One region of the Pseudomonas sp. DTU_2021_1001937_2_SI_NGA_ILE_001 genome, then DNA from elsewhere that is predicted to be linked to it. Evidence: predicted binding sites of a transcription regulator. Region 1 holds the regulator's gene; the other holds the start of a gene.
What was found. Region 1 encodes sigma-54, which starts transcription at its own class of promoters, with help from an activator protein. Its sites were predicted from a motif close to ANTGGCATNNANNTTGCTNT; they were not measured.
Positions count from the first base shown of each region.

Region 1 (7,481 bases):
CGACCGAGCACGGTCACCACATCGATGGCCGAGCGCCCGAGCAGGCGGATACGCTCCATGATTGATTTCTTGCGCATCAGCGCTTCCCCAACAGGTCTTCGCGAAAATCCGAGGCCGGATAGTGAAAAGGTACGGGACCATCCGGCTCACCGGTCATGAACTGGCGAATGCGCGGGTTATCCGAGGCCATCAGCTCTTGCGGCGTACCCTGCCCCAGCACCTGGCCATCGCCGACCACATAGAGGTAATCGGCGATGCTCGCGGTTTCGGTCAGATCGTGGGAGACCACGATGCTGGTGATTCCCAGGGCATCGTTGAGTAGACGGATAAGACGCACCAGAACGCCCATGGCAATGGGGTCCTGGCCGACGAACGGCTCGTCGTACATCAGGATCTCGGGGTCCATGGCGATGGCACGGGCCAGGGCGACCCGGCGCTTCATGCCGCCGGACAGCTCGTCGGGCATCAGTTCGACCGCACCGCGCAGACCAACGGCCTGCAGCTTGAGCAGCACGATGTCGCGGATCATGTCCTCCGGCAGTTCGGTGTGCACCCGCAGGGGGAAGGCCACGTTCTCGAACACGTCCAGGTCGGTGAACAACGCGCCACTCTGGAACAGCACGCCCATGCGCTTGCGCGCATCGAACAGGTCGCCACGCGACAATTGCGGCAGGTTCTGGCCATTGACCCAGACCTCACCGGTATCCGGGCGCAGCTGGGCGCCCATCAGGCGCAGCAGCGTGGTCTTACCACAGCCCGATGGGCCCATGATCCCGGTGACCTTGCCCTTGGGAATACGGATATCGACATCGTTGAAAATGCTGCGGGCACCGCGCTTGAAGGTAACGCCCTTCAATTCGACCGCGTAAGCGTCATCGGCACTCATCTAAACTCCTTGCGATACGACCCAGTCATGGCGCCACCTCCGCCAGAGCGAAGGCAAGAGCGGCCTGAACGGGCCGGACAAGCCGCGCACTATATCATCGCCACGGCACACCACCCAAGCACGGAACCGGCGCACCGCCTCCGCTTTCATATCCATTTGCTACAGCGCCGCCCGGCCTCGTCACGCACCGGGAACACATCGGCGAACGGCTGCGACGATCAGGGCGTGAGCCGGATCGACATTACGGCTATAATCCCCGCCTTTTCCCAGTCTGACCGACCCTGACATGAGCCAATCCAGCGACCTGATCCAATCCGCACAGCGCACCATCCGCCTAGAGATAGAAGCCATCGAGAGCCTGCTGGGACACATCGATGGCGATTTCGTGCGTGCCTGCGAGCTGATCCTGGCCAGCAAAGGCCGGGTCGTGGTGGTCGGCATGGGCAAGTCGGGACACATCGGCAACAAGATCGCCGCCACCCTGGCCAGCACCGGAACCCCGGCGTTCTTCGTCCACCCTGCCGAAGCCAGCCATGGCGACATGGGGATGATCACGCGTGACGATATCATTCTGGCCCTGTCCAATTCTGGAACCACCAGCGAGATCGTCACCCTGCTGCCGCTGATCAAGCGCCTGGGCATCCGCATGATCAGCCTGACCGGCAATCCGGAGTCGACCCTGGCCAAGGCCGCCGACGTCAACCTCAATGCGCGCGTCGAACAGGAAGCCTGCCCGCTGAACCTGGCACCGACCTCCTCGACCACCGCCGCCCTGGTGATGGGCGACGCACTGGCTGTCGCACTGCTCGAAGCGCGTGGCTTCACCGCCGAGGATTTCGCTTTCTCGCACCCCGGCGGTGCGCTGGGGCGGCGCCTGCTGCTCAAGGTCGAACACGTCATGCACAGCGGTGACACCCTGCCCAGCGTCCCGCGCGGCACCTCGCTGCGCGACGCCCTGCTGGAAATGACCCGCAAGGGCCTGGGCATGACCGCCATCGTCGAACCCGACGGCCGCCTGGCCGGAATATTTACCGACGGCGACCTGCGCCGCACCCTGGACCGCGCCCTGGACATCCGCCAGGCCAGCATCGACCAGGTGATGACCGTGCACGGCAAGACGGTGCGCGCCGAGATGCTCGCCGCCGAGGCGCTGAAGATCATGGAAGATCACAAGATCAACGCACTGATCGTCGTCGACCAGGAAGATCGCCCGGTGGGCGCCTTCAACCTGCAGGACCTGGTCAGAGCCGGGGTGATGTAATGGAGAATCACGCAGTGAACGAACAATTGCAGCAACGCGGCCAACGCATCCGCCTGGCAGTCTTCGACGTCGATGGAGTACTGACCGACGGCCGTCTGTACTTCTTGGAAGACGGCAGCGAATTCAAGACCTTCAACACCCTCGACGGCCAGGGCATCAAGATGCTCATCGCTTCGGGTGTCACAACGGCTATCATTAGCGGACGCAAGACACCGGTGGTCGAGCGCCGAGCGAAGAATCTCGGCATCGCGCACCTGTACCAGGGCCGCGAAGACAAACTGGTGGTACTCGACCAGCTGCTTGGCGAACTGAACCTGACCTACGAAGAAGTCGCCTACCTGGGTGACGATCTGCCAGACTTGCCGGTGATCCGCCGCGTCGGTTTGGGGATGGCCGTGGCCAATGCCGCGCCCTTCGTTCGCCAGCACGCCCATGGCGTGACCCAGGCTCGCGGTGGCGAAGGTGCCGCACGCGAGTTCTGCGAACTGATTCTCGCTGCCCAGGGCAAGCTGGATGCCGCCCTGGCCGCTTATCTGTAGAAACCGTCTTTTTATAGAAGCCGCATATGCTCAGCAAAAAGATCCGCACTTACCTGGTTCTCGGCGCTCTCGCCCTGCTGCTGGCTGCAGCCGGCTACTGGAACGTCAGCCCGGAAAGTTTCATGGACCAGCCGGCACAAGTGGCCGACGACACGGCCATCGACTATTACGTCATCAATGCGCGCAGCGTGCAGTACCTGCCCGACGGCAAGGTCCAGTACGAGATGACCGCCGACAAGGTCGAGCACCTGAAGGCCACCGAGGTGTCCCTGGTGACCACCCCGGACCTGCAGATGTACCGTGGCACGCTCTACCCCTGGCATGTGCAGAGTACCCGTGCCGAGGTCTCGCCCTCCGGGGACCAGGTGGAGCTGATCGACAACGTTCGCGTGGCGCGCACCGATGAAAAGCAACGCGCGACCATCATCACCAGCAGTCGGATGACTGTATTCCCACAGAAGCAATATGCGCAGACCGAGCAAGCCGTTAAAATCGACGCCGCCGGCGGTGTCAGCACGGCGGTCGGGATGAAAGCCTATTTGAAAGACGGCAGGATGGACCTGTTGTCCAAAGTAAGAGGACAGTATGACGCTCGTTAAAACCCTCCCTTTATTGCTCGGCCTGGGCGCAGCACTGGGAAGCGCGAGCGCCTGGTCCCTGCCGACCGACCGTGATCAGCCGATCCACATCCAGTCCGACGACGCGCAGCTGGACGACAAAAAAGGCATCGCCACCTATAAAGGCAACGTAATCATCACCCAGGGCTCGATGAAGATCACCGGCAACACCGTGACCATCACCCGCAATGCCCAGGGCGAAGTCGACGTGTTCACTTCGGTGGGCAACCTGGCCTATTACGAGCAGAAGCCCGCGGTGGACAAGCCCATCGTCCAGGCCTATGCCGTCACCATCCAGTACTACGCGGCGCAGGATCGCATCGTGCTGATCGACAAGGCCAAGGTCATCAACGACGGCAACACCTCCGAAGGCGAGAAGATCGTCTACGACACCGTGCGCCAGGTCGTCAGTGCCGGCCGCGCCACAGGCAACCAGGTCACCGCGCCACGTCCGCGCATCGACATGGTCATCCAGCCGAAAAAGAAAACCGAACAGCAGCAGAAGGCGCAGTAAATGGCGACGCTTAAAGCCCAGCACCTGGCCAAGAGCTACAAGAGCCGCCAGGTCGTACGCGATGTCAGCCTGTCCATCGACAGCGGTCAGATCGTCGGCCTGCTGGGCCCCAATGGCGCCGGCAAGACGACCTGCTTCTACATGATTGTCGGCCTGGTCCAGGCCGACCAGGGCCGCGTACTGATCGACGACCTGGACGTCAGTCACCAGCCCATGCACGGCCGCGCCCGTGCCGGCATCGGCTATCTGCCACAGGAAGCCTCGATCTTCCGCAAGCTGAGCGTGGCCGACAACATCATGGCGATCCTCGAGACCCGCAAGGAACTCGATGCCGCCGCCCGCCGCAAGGAACTGGAAAGCCTCCTGCAGGAATTCCACATCACCCACATCCGCGACAGCCTCGGCATGAGCCTGTCCGGTGGTGAACGCCGCCGCGTGGAGATCGCCCGCGCCCTGGCCACCTCGCCGAAGTTCATCCTGCTCGACGAACCCTTCGCCGGTGTAGACCCGATTTCGGTCGGCGACATCAAGCAGATCATCCATCACCTCAAGGCCAAGGGCATCGGTGTCCTGATCACCGACCACAACGTGCGTGAGACCCTGGACATCTGCGAAACCGCCTACATCGTCAACGACGGCCAGCTGATCGCCGAAGGCGATGCCGAGACCATCCTGGCCAACCAGCTGGTGAAAGAGGTTTACCTGGGCCACGAATTCCGCCTCTGACAGCGCTCAGGCTGTTGACAACAGATTATTTGTCATGACGCTCTAGGCAAGCACTCGGGCTTCAGGCATATAATTTGCTTATAAGGCGGCGCCCAGGCGCCCTGTAGTGGATGGCGCTCTCCGGCGCCGGCGAATGAAGGTGTTGAGCAACTGCCATGAAACCATCGCTAGTCTTGAGAATGGGCCAGCAGCTGACGATGACGCCGCAGCTGCAACAGGCCATCCGCTTGCTTCAGCTCTCGACCCTGGATCTGCAACAAGAGATCCAGGAAGCGCTGGAATCCAACCCGATGCTGGAACGCCAGGAAGAAGGCGACGACTTCGACAATTCCGACCCCATGGCGGACAACGTCGAGAACAAGGTGACCAGCGAGCCACAGGAACCGACCTTCCAGGAAACCGCCACCACGGTGGACAACCTCGAGGAAGGCGACTGGAACGAGCGCATCCCCAATGAGCTGCCGGTCGACACCGCCTGGGAAGACATCTACCAGACCAGTGCCAGCAGCCTGCCCAGCAGCGACGACGATGACTGGGACTTCACCACCCGCACCTCGGTCGGCGAGAGCCTGCAAAGCCATCTGCTCTGGCAGCTCAACGTCGCACCGATGTCCGACACCGATCGCCTGATCGCCGTCACCCTCATCGACTGCATCAACGACCAGGGCTACCTGGAAGAATCCCTCGACGAACTGCTGGAAGCCTTCGACCCGGAGCTGGATATCGAGCTCGATGAGATCGAGGCCGTGCTGCATCGCATCCAGCAGTTCGAACCGGCCGGGGTGGGGGCGCGCACCCTCGGCGAATGCCTGTTGCTGCAACTGCGCCAGCTGCCCGCCAAGACCCCTTGGCTGAGCGAAGCCCAGCGCCTGGTCAGCGACTTCATCGACCTGCTCGGCGGTCGCGACTATTCGCAGCTGATGCGGCGCATGAAGCTCAAGGAAGACGAACTGCGCCAGGTCATCGAACTGGTGCAGAGCCTCAACCCCCGCCCTGGTTCGCAGATCGAGTCCAGCGAGCCGGAGTACGTGGTGCCTGACGTGATCGTGCGCAAGGACAGCGACCGCTGGCTGGTGGAGCTGAACCAGGAGGCGGTGCCACGCCTGCGCGTCAACCCGCAGTACGCCGGTTTCGTACGCCGCGCCGACACCAGCGCCGACAACACCTTCATGCGCAACCAGTTGCAGGAAGCGCGCTGGTTCATCAAGAGCCTGCAGAGCCGCAACGAAACGCTGATGAAGGTCGCCACGCAGATCGTCGAGCACCAGCGCGGCTTCCTGGAGTACGGCGACGAAGCCATGAAACCGCTGGTCCTGCACGACATCGCCGAAGCGGTAGGCATGCACGAATCGACCATTTCCCGGGTCACCACGCAGAAGTTCATGCATACGCCACGCGGCATATACGAGTTGAAATACTTCTTCTCCAGCCACGTCAGCACCTCCGAAGGCGGCGAATGCTCGTCCACGGCGATCCGCGCCATCATCAAGAAACTGGTGGCCGCGGAAAATCAGAAAAAGCCATTGAGTGACAGCAAGATCGCTGGTTTACTGGAGGCACAAGGCATTCAAGTCGCCCGTCGCACCGTCGCCAAGTACCGCGAATCGCTGGGCATTGCACCCTCCAGCGAGCGCAAGCGGCTGATGTGACCGATGGGGTTCAGGCGGCGATCCCGAGCTCGATCGCAGCCGAACCCGGCCAAAGCGTTCCAGTGGCAGGCACGGCCTGCCTCTTATGCACAGGCAAAGGAGAGAGCAGTATGCAAGTCAACATCAGTGGACACCAACTGGAAGTGACCAAGCCCCTGCGCGAATATGTGGAGCTCAAACTCAAGAAACTCGAAGGACATTACGACAAGATCACCAATGTCCAGGTCACCATGACGGTCGAGAAGCTGAAACAGAAAATCGAAGCCACGATGCATATCCCTGGTGGTGAAGTGGTGGCCAACGCCGAACATGACGACATGTATGCGGCCATCGACCTGCTCACCGACAAGCTCGACAGACAATTGCTCAAGCACAAGGAAAAGCAGCAAAGCATCCTCAAGGGTGCGACCGCTCGCTAACACACCCGACCCATGATCCGACTTGAAGATATCCTGACCCCCGGCCGTTCCCTGGTGAACGTGCCGGGCGGCAGCAAGAAGCGCGTACTCGAACAGATTGCCAACCTGATCGGCCGTGAAGTACCGCAACTCGAAGCCAATACCGTATTCGAAAGCCTCGTGGCCCGTGAAAAGCTCGGCTCCACGGGCTTTGGCAATGGCATTGCCATTCCCCACTGCCGCCTCGCCAACTGCTCATCGCCGGTCAGTGCGGTGCTGCACCTGGAAACCCCGGTCGACTTCGACGCCATCGACGGCGCGCCCGTCGACCTGCTGTTCGTGCTGCTGGTCCCCGAGGCTGCCACCAACGAGCACCTCGAACTGCTGCGCCAGATCGCCAGCATGCTCGACCGCGACGAGGTCCGCCGGCAGCTGCGCGCCGCGCCAAGCAGCGATGCGCTGTACCAGGCAGTGCTGAAAGAACTCAAGGGCCATTGACCATGAGCCCGCGCATGATCGTCGTCAGTGGTCGTTCCGGTTCCGGCAAGAGCACTGCGCTCGACATGCTGGAAGACAACGGTTTCTACTGCGTCGACAATCTGCCAGCGGGCCTGCTGCCCGAGCTGGCGGAACGCGCACTGCTCAACACCGAACAGACCGAGCCGCTGCTGGCGGTCTCGATCGACGCGCGCAACATGCCCAGCCATCTGAGCCGCTTTCCGCAGATCCTGGAAGAACTCCGCGCCCGACATATCCAGTGCGACGTGCTCTACCTGGACGCCGATGATGCCACCCTGCTCAAGCGTTTTTCGGAAACCCGTCGCCGCCATCCGTTGAGCAGCTCGCAGCGCTCCCTGGCCGAAGCCATCCACGACGAGAGCCTGCTGCTCG
Region 1 covers NZ_CP135971.1:2,659,099-2,666,579, forward strand. Annotated here, with positions in the region: gene mlaE (lipid asymmetry maintenance ABC transporter permease subunit MlaE) at 1-77, opposite strand, end outside; gene RRX38_RS11385 (ATP-binding cassette domain-containing protein) at 77-886, opposite strand; gene RRX38_RS11390 (KpsF/GutQ family sugar-phosphate isomerase) at 1,173-2,147, shown strand; gene kdsC (3-deoxy-manno-octulosonate-8-phosphatase KdsC) at 2,147-2,686, shown strand; gene lptC (LPS export ABC transporter periplasmic protein LptC) at 2,713-3,285, shown strand; gene lptA (lipopolysaccharide transport periplasmic protein LptA) at 3,272-3,817, shown strand; gene lptB (LPS export ABC transporter ATP-binding protein) at 3,818-4,543, shown strand; gene RRX38_RS11415 (RNA polymerase factor sigma-54) at 4,699-6,192, shown strand; gene hpf (ribosome hibernation-promoting factor, HPF/YfiA family) at 6,303-6,611, shown strand; gene ptsN (PTS IIA-like nitrogen regulatory protein PtsN) at 6,624-7,088, shown strand; gene rapZ (RNase adapter RapZ) at 7,091-7,481, shown strand, end outside.

Region 2 (7,481 bases), 670 kb from region 1:
CGCAGTCTAAGAAAAACCACCCGGTTGTACCAGCATCAATCCTTGCTACATGGCGACCTCAACCTGCCCAGGGCCGGTGATGTTGGCCTTTATCACCTTCTGCGAATTCAGGTTTCGAACCCGGATCTGTTCATTGAAACCCCCGTCAGACAAGGCTTCGCCGGGCATGCGCACGGCCAGGCTGTTGCTGCGCGCGATGATTACTACATGGTCGCCTTTGCGCACCATGGCGGGCTGTTCGAGAAAGTTGGGCGCCAGTACCTGGTCGACGACCGTTGGTCGGGTCAGTTTCTGCCCCACCACCTGATCGACCGCCGTCAGGTAGCCCAGGCCGAGCGTGCCGATATCCCGTTCACGCAGGGCGACGTCCTGCTCGCTCAACACCGTGCCGCGCTTGAGGGGGCGCAAGGTGGTCACCACCTCGCGGAACAACTGCACCTGAGCGGGGACGTACACGGTCCATGGCGATGAACCTTCGCAGCGCACTCGGACCGACACTCGGCCGATGGGGCGCGCGCTTTCCATCGATGCTGTCAAATCCTTGTCACAGTGTGCCAGGCGCATCCGCGGGTCCAGTTGCTTGACGCTGATCTCGTAGCGCCCCTCGATCTGGCCGCTCGATAAATACTCTTGCACGCTGTACTCAAGAAATCCCTGAGTCGCGCCGATAAGTTGTTCAGGCAGGGTGAAGTTGTCCGCCTTGCCGGGTGCCGCTACGAAGAAAAGGCAAAGCAGGGCGATTGCGCCCAGCCATTTGCGGGTTTCTAATGCAGCGTGTCGAAAAATTGTCGTCTTGGCGTTCATGACGTATAAAAAGCAAGGCCCGTGCCGCTTGCCAAGCCTGGTACGTGGTGAACGATGGCTGAAAGGGGGCAGGGCATGGCAGGAGTGATGGATTCAGTTAACCAGCGCACGCAGCTGGTGGGGCAGAATCGCCTGGAGTTGCTGTTGTTTCGTCTGCAAGGCAACCAGCTCTACGGCATCAACGTGTTCAAGGTCAAAGAAGTACTGCAATGCCCCAAGCTCACCATCATGCCGAAGTCGAGCAGGATCGTGCGTGGCGTGGCGAACATCCGCGGCGGCACCATCCCGATCATGGACCTGGCCATGGCCACCGGTTCGGCCGGAATGATTTCCCTGCAGAATTCCTTCGTGATCATCACCGAGTACAACACCAAGGTGCAGGGCTTCCTGGTGCATTCGGTCGAACGCATCGTCAACATGAACTGGGAAGAGATTCATCCACCACCCAAGGGCACCGGTCGCGATCACTACCTCACGGCGGTGACGCGGGTCGATAACCAGTTGGTGGAAATCATCGACGTGGAGAAGATCCTCGCCGAGGTGGCGCCCATCACCGAATCGGTGTCGGCGGGTCTGGTCGACGAAGCGACCCAGCACAAGGCGGTTTCACTGCGTGTGCTGACAGTCGACGACTCCTCCGTGGCGCGCAAGCAGGTCAGCCGCTGCCTGGAAACCGTGGGCGTGGAAGTGGTCGCGCTCAACGACGGGCGCCAGGCGCTGGATTACCTGCAGGGCATGCTCGCCGAGGGCAAGAATCCCGAGGAAGAATTCCTCATGATGATTTCCGACATTGAAATGCCGGAGATGGATGGCTATACCTTGACGGCAGCCATCCGCAGCGATCCGCGCATGAAGAACATGCACATCACCTTGCATACCTCGTTGTCGGGGGTGTTCAACCAGGCGATGGTGAAGAAAGTGGGGGCTGACGATTTCCTGGCGAAATTCCGCCCTGACGATCTGGCGGCCCGTGTGGTCGCGAGGATCAAGGCAGCAGACCAAAGCTAGGGTTTCCCTGGTGTTCACATGATTTGAGAGGCGGCACCTTGTCTACGGGTAATTTGGATTTTGAACAGTTCCGGGTCTTTCTGGAAAAAGCCTGTGGCATCCTGCTGGGCGAGAACAAGCAGTACCTGGTTTCAAGCCGTCTCAACAAGCTGATGGAACAGCAGGGCATCAAGTCCCTGGGCGAGTTGGTGCAGCGGATCCAGTCGCAGCCTCGCGGCGGTTTGCGCGAGCAGGTGATCGATGCCATGACCACCAACGAAACCTTGTGGTTTCGTGATACCTACCCGTTCGAGGTGCTCAAGAACAAGGTATTGCCCGAGCAGATCAAGGCCAGCCCCGGCCAGCGTCTGCGGATCTGGTCGGCTGCCTGCTCTTCGGGGCAGGAGCCGTTCTCGTTGTCGATGTCCATCGATGAGTTCGAACGCAGCAATCCGGGTCAGCTCAAGTCCGGTGTGCAGATCGTGGCCACCGACCTGTCGAGCGCCATGCTCAACAACTGCAAGACCGGCGAGTACGACAGCCTGGCCATCGGTCGTGGTTTGTCGAGCGAGCGGCTGCAGCGCTATTTCGACACCAAGGGTCCCGGGCGCTGGGCAGTCAAGGCGCCGATCAAGAATCGCGTGGAGTTCCGCCCGATCAACCTGCTCGACAGCTACGCCAGCCTGGGCAAGTTCGATATCGTGTTCTGTCGCAACGTGCTGATCTACTTCTCCGCCGAGGTGAAGAAAGACATCCTGTTGCGCATTCATGGTGTGCTCAAGCCGGGTGGCTACCTGTTCCTGGGGGCATCGGAGGCGCTCAACGGCTTGCCGGACCATTACCAGATGGTGCAGTGCAGTCCAGGGATCATCTACAAGGCCAAGTAATCACGACATGGCTGCTTCCGGGTCGTACCGGAAGCTTGCGCGGGAGCGACACCGTCCTCGAAAGAGGCGCCGGTTTCGCTCCCGTCTTCGTTTCTGGGTGCGGGCAAGGGCGGCAGTGGCACTGGCAAAAAAACGGCACCCGTCTTGCCGCCTTCCTCGTGTGCAGGGGAAAAGACTTGCCGCTTTTCTGGCATCACTGCCGTGGAGTGGCGGTGCAGGCCCTGTAAATCAAGGGTTTCAGGAAGTGGCACGCTGATTGCTTTCTCCATTGCACGAACATCAGGTCAACCGGAAAGGTTTCCCGACATGAGCATCAGCTTCGATAAAGCGCTTGGTATCCACGAAAAAGCCCTGAGCTATCGTGCGCAACGTGCAGAGGTGTTGGCCAACAACATCTCCAACGCCGATACCCCGAACTACAAGGCACGTGACCTGGAGTTCTCTGCGGTACTGGCGGCCGAGAGCGAGAAGGCCAGCAAGGGTCAGTTCGCCCTGAACACCACCAATAGCCGTCATATCGAAGCCCAGGGCATGGGCGGTGACAACGAGGGGGTGCTGATGTATCGCACGCCGTCGCAGCCGTCGCTGGACCAGAACACCGTCGATGCTCAGGTCGAACAGGCCAACTACACCGAGAACGCCATGGGTTTCCAGGCCAGCTTCACGCTGCTCAACAGCAAGTTCAAGGGGCTGGTCTCGGCCCTTCGCGGAGAGTAATCCATGTCACTGTCCAATGTATTCAACATTGCCGGTAGCGCCATGAGTGCCCAGACCACGCGTCTGAACACCACGGCCAGTAACATCGCCAACGCCGAGACCGTGTCTTCGAGCCTGGATCAGACCTACCGTGCCCGTCACCCGGTGTTCGCCACCGTGCTGCAGGGTCAGCAGTCGATCTCCGGTGGCTCGCTGTTCCAGGATCAGGGACAGGCCGGGCAGGGTGTGCAGGTGGCGGGCATCATTGAGGATCCTTCCAATCTCGAGGCGCGCTACGAGCCCGATCATCCATCGGCCGACCAGAACGGCTACGTCTACTACCCCAATGTCAATGTCGTCGAGGAAATGGCCGACATGATCTCCGCCAGCCGGTCGTTCCAGACCAACGTGGAAATCATGAACACCGCCAAGACGATGATGCAGAAAGTCTTGACCCTCGGTCAGTAAGGAGCGGTAGAACATGGCCGTTGAAAACGACGTTTCGAAAAACTTCGTCAACTCGCTGCAGAACCCGACTTCCTCCGCCAAGAGCGAGCAGAAGACCGGGACCAGCGCACTGGGCAAGGATGCATTCCTGCAATTGCTCGTGACCCAGATGAAGAACCAGAACCCGCTGGATCCCCAGGACAACACCGAGTTCGTCTCGCAGCTGGCGCAGTTCAGCAGCCTGGAAAGCATGCAGAACCTGACTTCGTCGGTGGATGCCATCGCTACCAGCTACAAGTCTTCGCAGGCACTGCAGGCTTCTTCGCTGGTGGGGCGCTCGGTCACTGTGGATACCGGTACTGTCTATCTGGATCCGGCCAAGGGGCTTACCGGTTCGGTGGTGCTGCCTGCTTCCAGCGCATCGACCACCATCAGTGTCTACGACGCCGACAACAACCTGGTCGATACCATCGACCTGGGTGCTCAATCGGCAGGTACCCAGAGCTTCACCTGGGATGGCACGGGAAGCGACGGTGCTGCCCTGGCGGCAGGTAATTACACGTTCAAGGCCAATGCCTCGATCAGTGGGACCGGCACTGCCCTGACCACCTACCTGCCGGCCACCGTCAATAGCGTGACGACCGCCGCCAGTGGTTCGGACATGACCCTTAATCTGGCAGGCGGTAGCAGTATCGCGCTGTCCAAAGTACAGACCATCGGATTGTAAGAGCCGACCAAACGGCGAGGAGTGGTAAATGTCATTCAATATCGGCCTGAGTGGGCTCTACGCAGCGAACAAGAGTCTGGACGTGACCGGCAACAACATTGCCAACGTCGCGACGACGGGGTTCAAGGCGTCCCGTACCGAATTCCAGGACCAGTACGCGCAATCCATTCGCGGCACCTCCGGTAACGTCAACAGCGGTAGCGGCGTGGTCGTGGGTGCGGTGGCTCAGCAGTTCCAGCAGGGCAACCTGACTACCGGTACCGGCAATAGCCTGGACCTGGCCATCAACGGCAACGGTTTCTTCCAGCTGAGCAATAACGGCGAGAAGCTCTACACTCGTGCTGGTGCCTTTCACACTGACAAGGATGGTTTCGTCGTCAACAGCTCGGGTATGAACCTGCAGGGCTACAACGTCGACGAGAACGGCAGTGTAGTGGTTGGTACGCTGTCGAATCTGCGTGTCGATTCTTCCAACCTGGCGCCGAGCGTGACCACGGCCATCACCAACGTGGCGAACCTGAACACCACGACGGCGGTGCCTTCGATCGCTACGTTCGATCCGACCGATACCAAGAGCTACAACCTCAAGTACGATACACCGGTGTATGACTCCCAGGGTAACGCGCACAAGCTGGAAAGCTATTTCGTCAAGACCGGTGTCAACACCTGGGACATGTACAGCTTGATCGATGGGCGGATTATCTCCGATCCGGCAGCCAACCCTACCGGTTCTGCGCTGACCGACGACAAGGTCTCGCTGACCTTCGATGCGGCGGGCAAGCTGATCCTCAGTGGTACTGGGGTGCCCACCAGTGGTACTAACGTCGAGTTCAATACCGACGGGACTTTTTCCATCAAGAACTGGGTGCCGGGCGTTCAGACTGCCACTACGCCTGCCGTAGTCTGGGCCGCCAACGGTGCCTCTGGTCCGGTAGACTCCACTGGCGCAGCTTCGTCCATTCGCCTGGACATGACTGGCATCACTCAGACCGCCTCGGTTTCCGGACTGGTCACCCAGAGCCAGAACGGCTATGCCACCGGCCAGATCAGCGCCCTGAGCATCGACGCCACCGGCAACATGTTCGCCACCTACACCAACGGCCAATCCAAGGTGATTGGCCAGGTGTCGCTGACCAGCTTCGCCAACGTGCAAGGCCTGGCTTCGGCGGGTGGTACCAACTGGCGTGAAACCTTCTCCTCCGGCGTGCCGGTGAGCGGTACGCCGCAAAGCGGCACCCTGGGTTACATCACCGGCCAGGCGCTGGAAGACTCCAACGTCGATCTGACCGCCGAGCTGGTGAACCTGATCAAGGCGCAGAGCAACTACCAGGCCAACGCCAAGACCATTTCCACCCAGAGCACCATCATGCAGACCACTATCCAGATGACCTGATAGCGGCTCTACCGAAAAACCCCTGCCTTGTTGCAGGGGTTTTTTGTTTAAGGACCAATACTGCTCGGTTCACCGGGTAGGAGCGGCTTTAGCCGCGAAGCGACCGCATGTTCACAGCAGGTGCGCTGAATTTCCTGGGGCTTTCGCGGCTAAAGCCAATGCTGGTCAGTTAGGGGCTGATCTGACTTTTGTTGGAGCGAGCTTGCTCGCGAAGAGGCCGGCAAAACCCATGCATCTGTTGTAAACGTGACGCAGCCATCGCGAGCAAGCTCGCTCCAACGATCCAATCGATCAGTATTGGTTTCAAGGAGGCTCAGATCGAGCAGTCGGACTTCACATAGGAGCCGTTCAGGCGTTTCCAGCCCCAGCCTGGGCTGGTCTGAGCGCACACCACGCGGTCGGCGCCTTGCCATTTGTAATAGCGGGCAGGGGCAGCCTCGGTGACAAGGGCGGCGCAAAGCAGGGCAGTGCTGAACATGGTGGTGATGGGTATGGGGAATCGCATGTCGATGCCCTCAAGGTTGCGATGCCAACACGATAAAACACCGTTCTGGCAATGGCAAAGCCGAGTCGCGCAGTTTTTTTGGCGGCCCGTAGGCTGATTCCTGTCGCGGGGCGGCAGGACTTCGCCGCTGCGTGAGTGGAGGCATATTGCCACTTTCTCGCAAGCGCCCGTGAATGCTGGGGGTTGGCGTATTTTCAGCGGGCTTGGAAAGTTGGTTCAAAAATTGCTTTGCCTGTTTCAGTACAGCTACAGGCGGCAAGTGCCTGTCGGAGGAGACAGACTGTGGACAAGTTGCTTTACGTCGCGATGAGCGGGGCCTCGGAAAACGCCCTGGCGCAGAAGGTACGTGCCAACAACCTGGCGAACGTATCCACCACCGGTTTTCAACGTGACTTCGAACAGGCGCGTTCCATGCCGGTGTTCGGTGAGGTCATGCCGTCGCGTGCCTATGCCATGAGCGAGCGGCCAGGCACCGATCTTTCCGGCGGGCCGCTGATCGAGACCGGTCGCGACCTGGATATTGCGGTGAAGGGTGATGGCTGGATCGCCGTTCAGACTCCCGATGGCGGCGAAGCCTATACCCGCAGTGCCGGCATGAACATCGATGCCTTGGGCATGCTGCGCGCTGCCAACGGCTTGCCGGTCATGGGCAACGGCGGTCCGATCGCCGTGCCGCCGCAACAACAGATCGAGATCGGTTCCGACGGCACCATCAGTGTCCGCTCCCTCGGCGAAAGCCCGCAGGTGATGGCGCAGATCGACCGTATCAAGCTGGTCAATCCGGGACTGAACAATCTGGAGAAAGGTCCGGATGGCCTGATCCATACCAAGAACGGCCAGGCCGCCGAGGTGGATGCCAACGTGCGCGTCGAGTCGGGTGTGCTGCAGGCCAGCAACGTCAATGCGGTCGAAGAAATGACCTCGATCCTGGCGCTGTCCCGACAGTTCGAACTGCACGTGAAAATGATGAAGACCGCCGAAGAAGACGACCAGGCCATGGCTCGCGTCTTGCAGATTGGCTAACCATTGACAGCT
Region 2 covers NZ_CP135971.1:1,991,860-1,999,340, reverse strand. Annotated here, with positions in the region: gene flgA (flagellar basal body P-ring formation chaperone FlgA) at 46-804, opposite strand; gene RRX38_RS08345 (chemotaxis protein CheV) at 880-1,812, shown strand; gene cheR (protein-glutamate O-methyltransferase CheR) at 1,851-2,678, shown strand; gene flgB (flagellar basal body rod protein FlgB) at 2,985-3,395, shown strand; gene flgC (flagellar basal body rod protein FlgC) at 3,399-3,842, shown strand; gene RRX38_RS08325 (flagellar hook assembly protein FlgD) at 3,856-4,548, shown strand; gene flgE (flagellar hook protein FlgE) at 4,577-5,941, shown strand; gene RRX38_RS08315 (hypothetical protein) at 6,255-6,419, opposite strand; gene RRX38_RS08310 (flagellar basal body rod protein FlgF) at 6,729-7,469, shown strand.
Region 2: a site for sigma-54 is predicted at 2,922-2,941, ahead of flgB (flagellar basal body rod protein FlgB). Genes of this name have one in related genera too.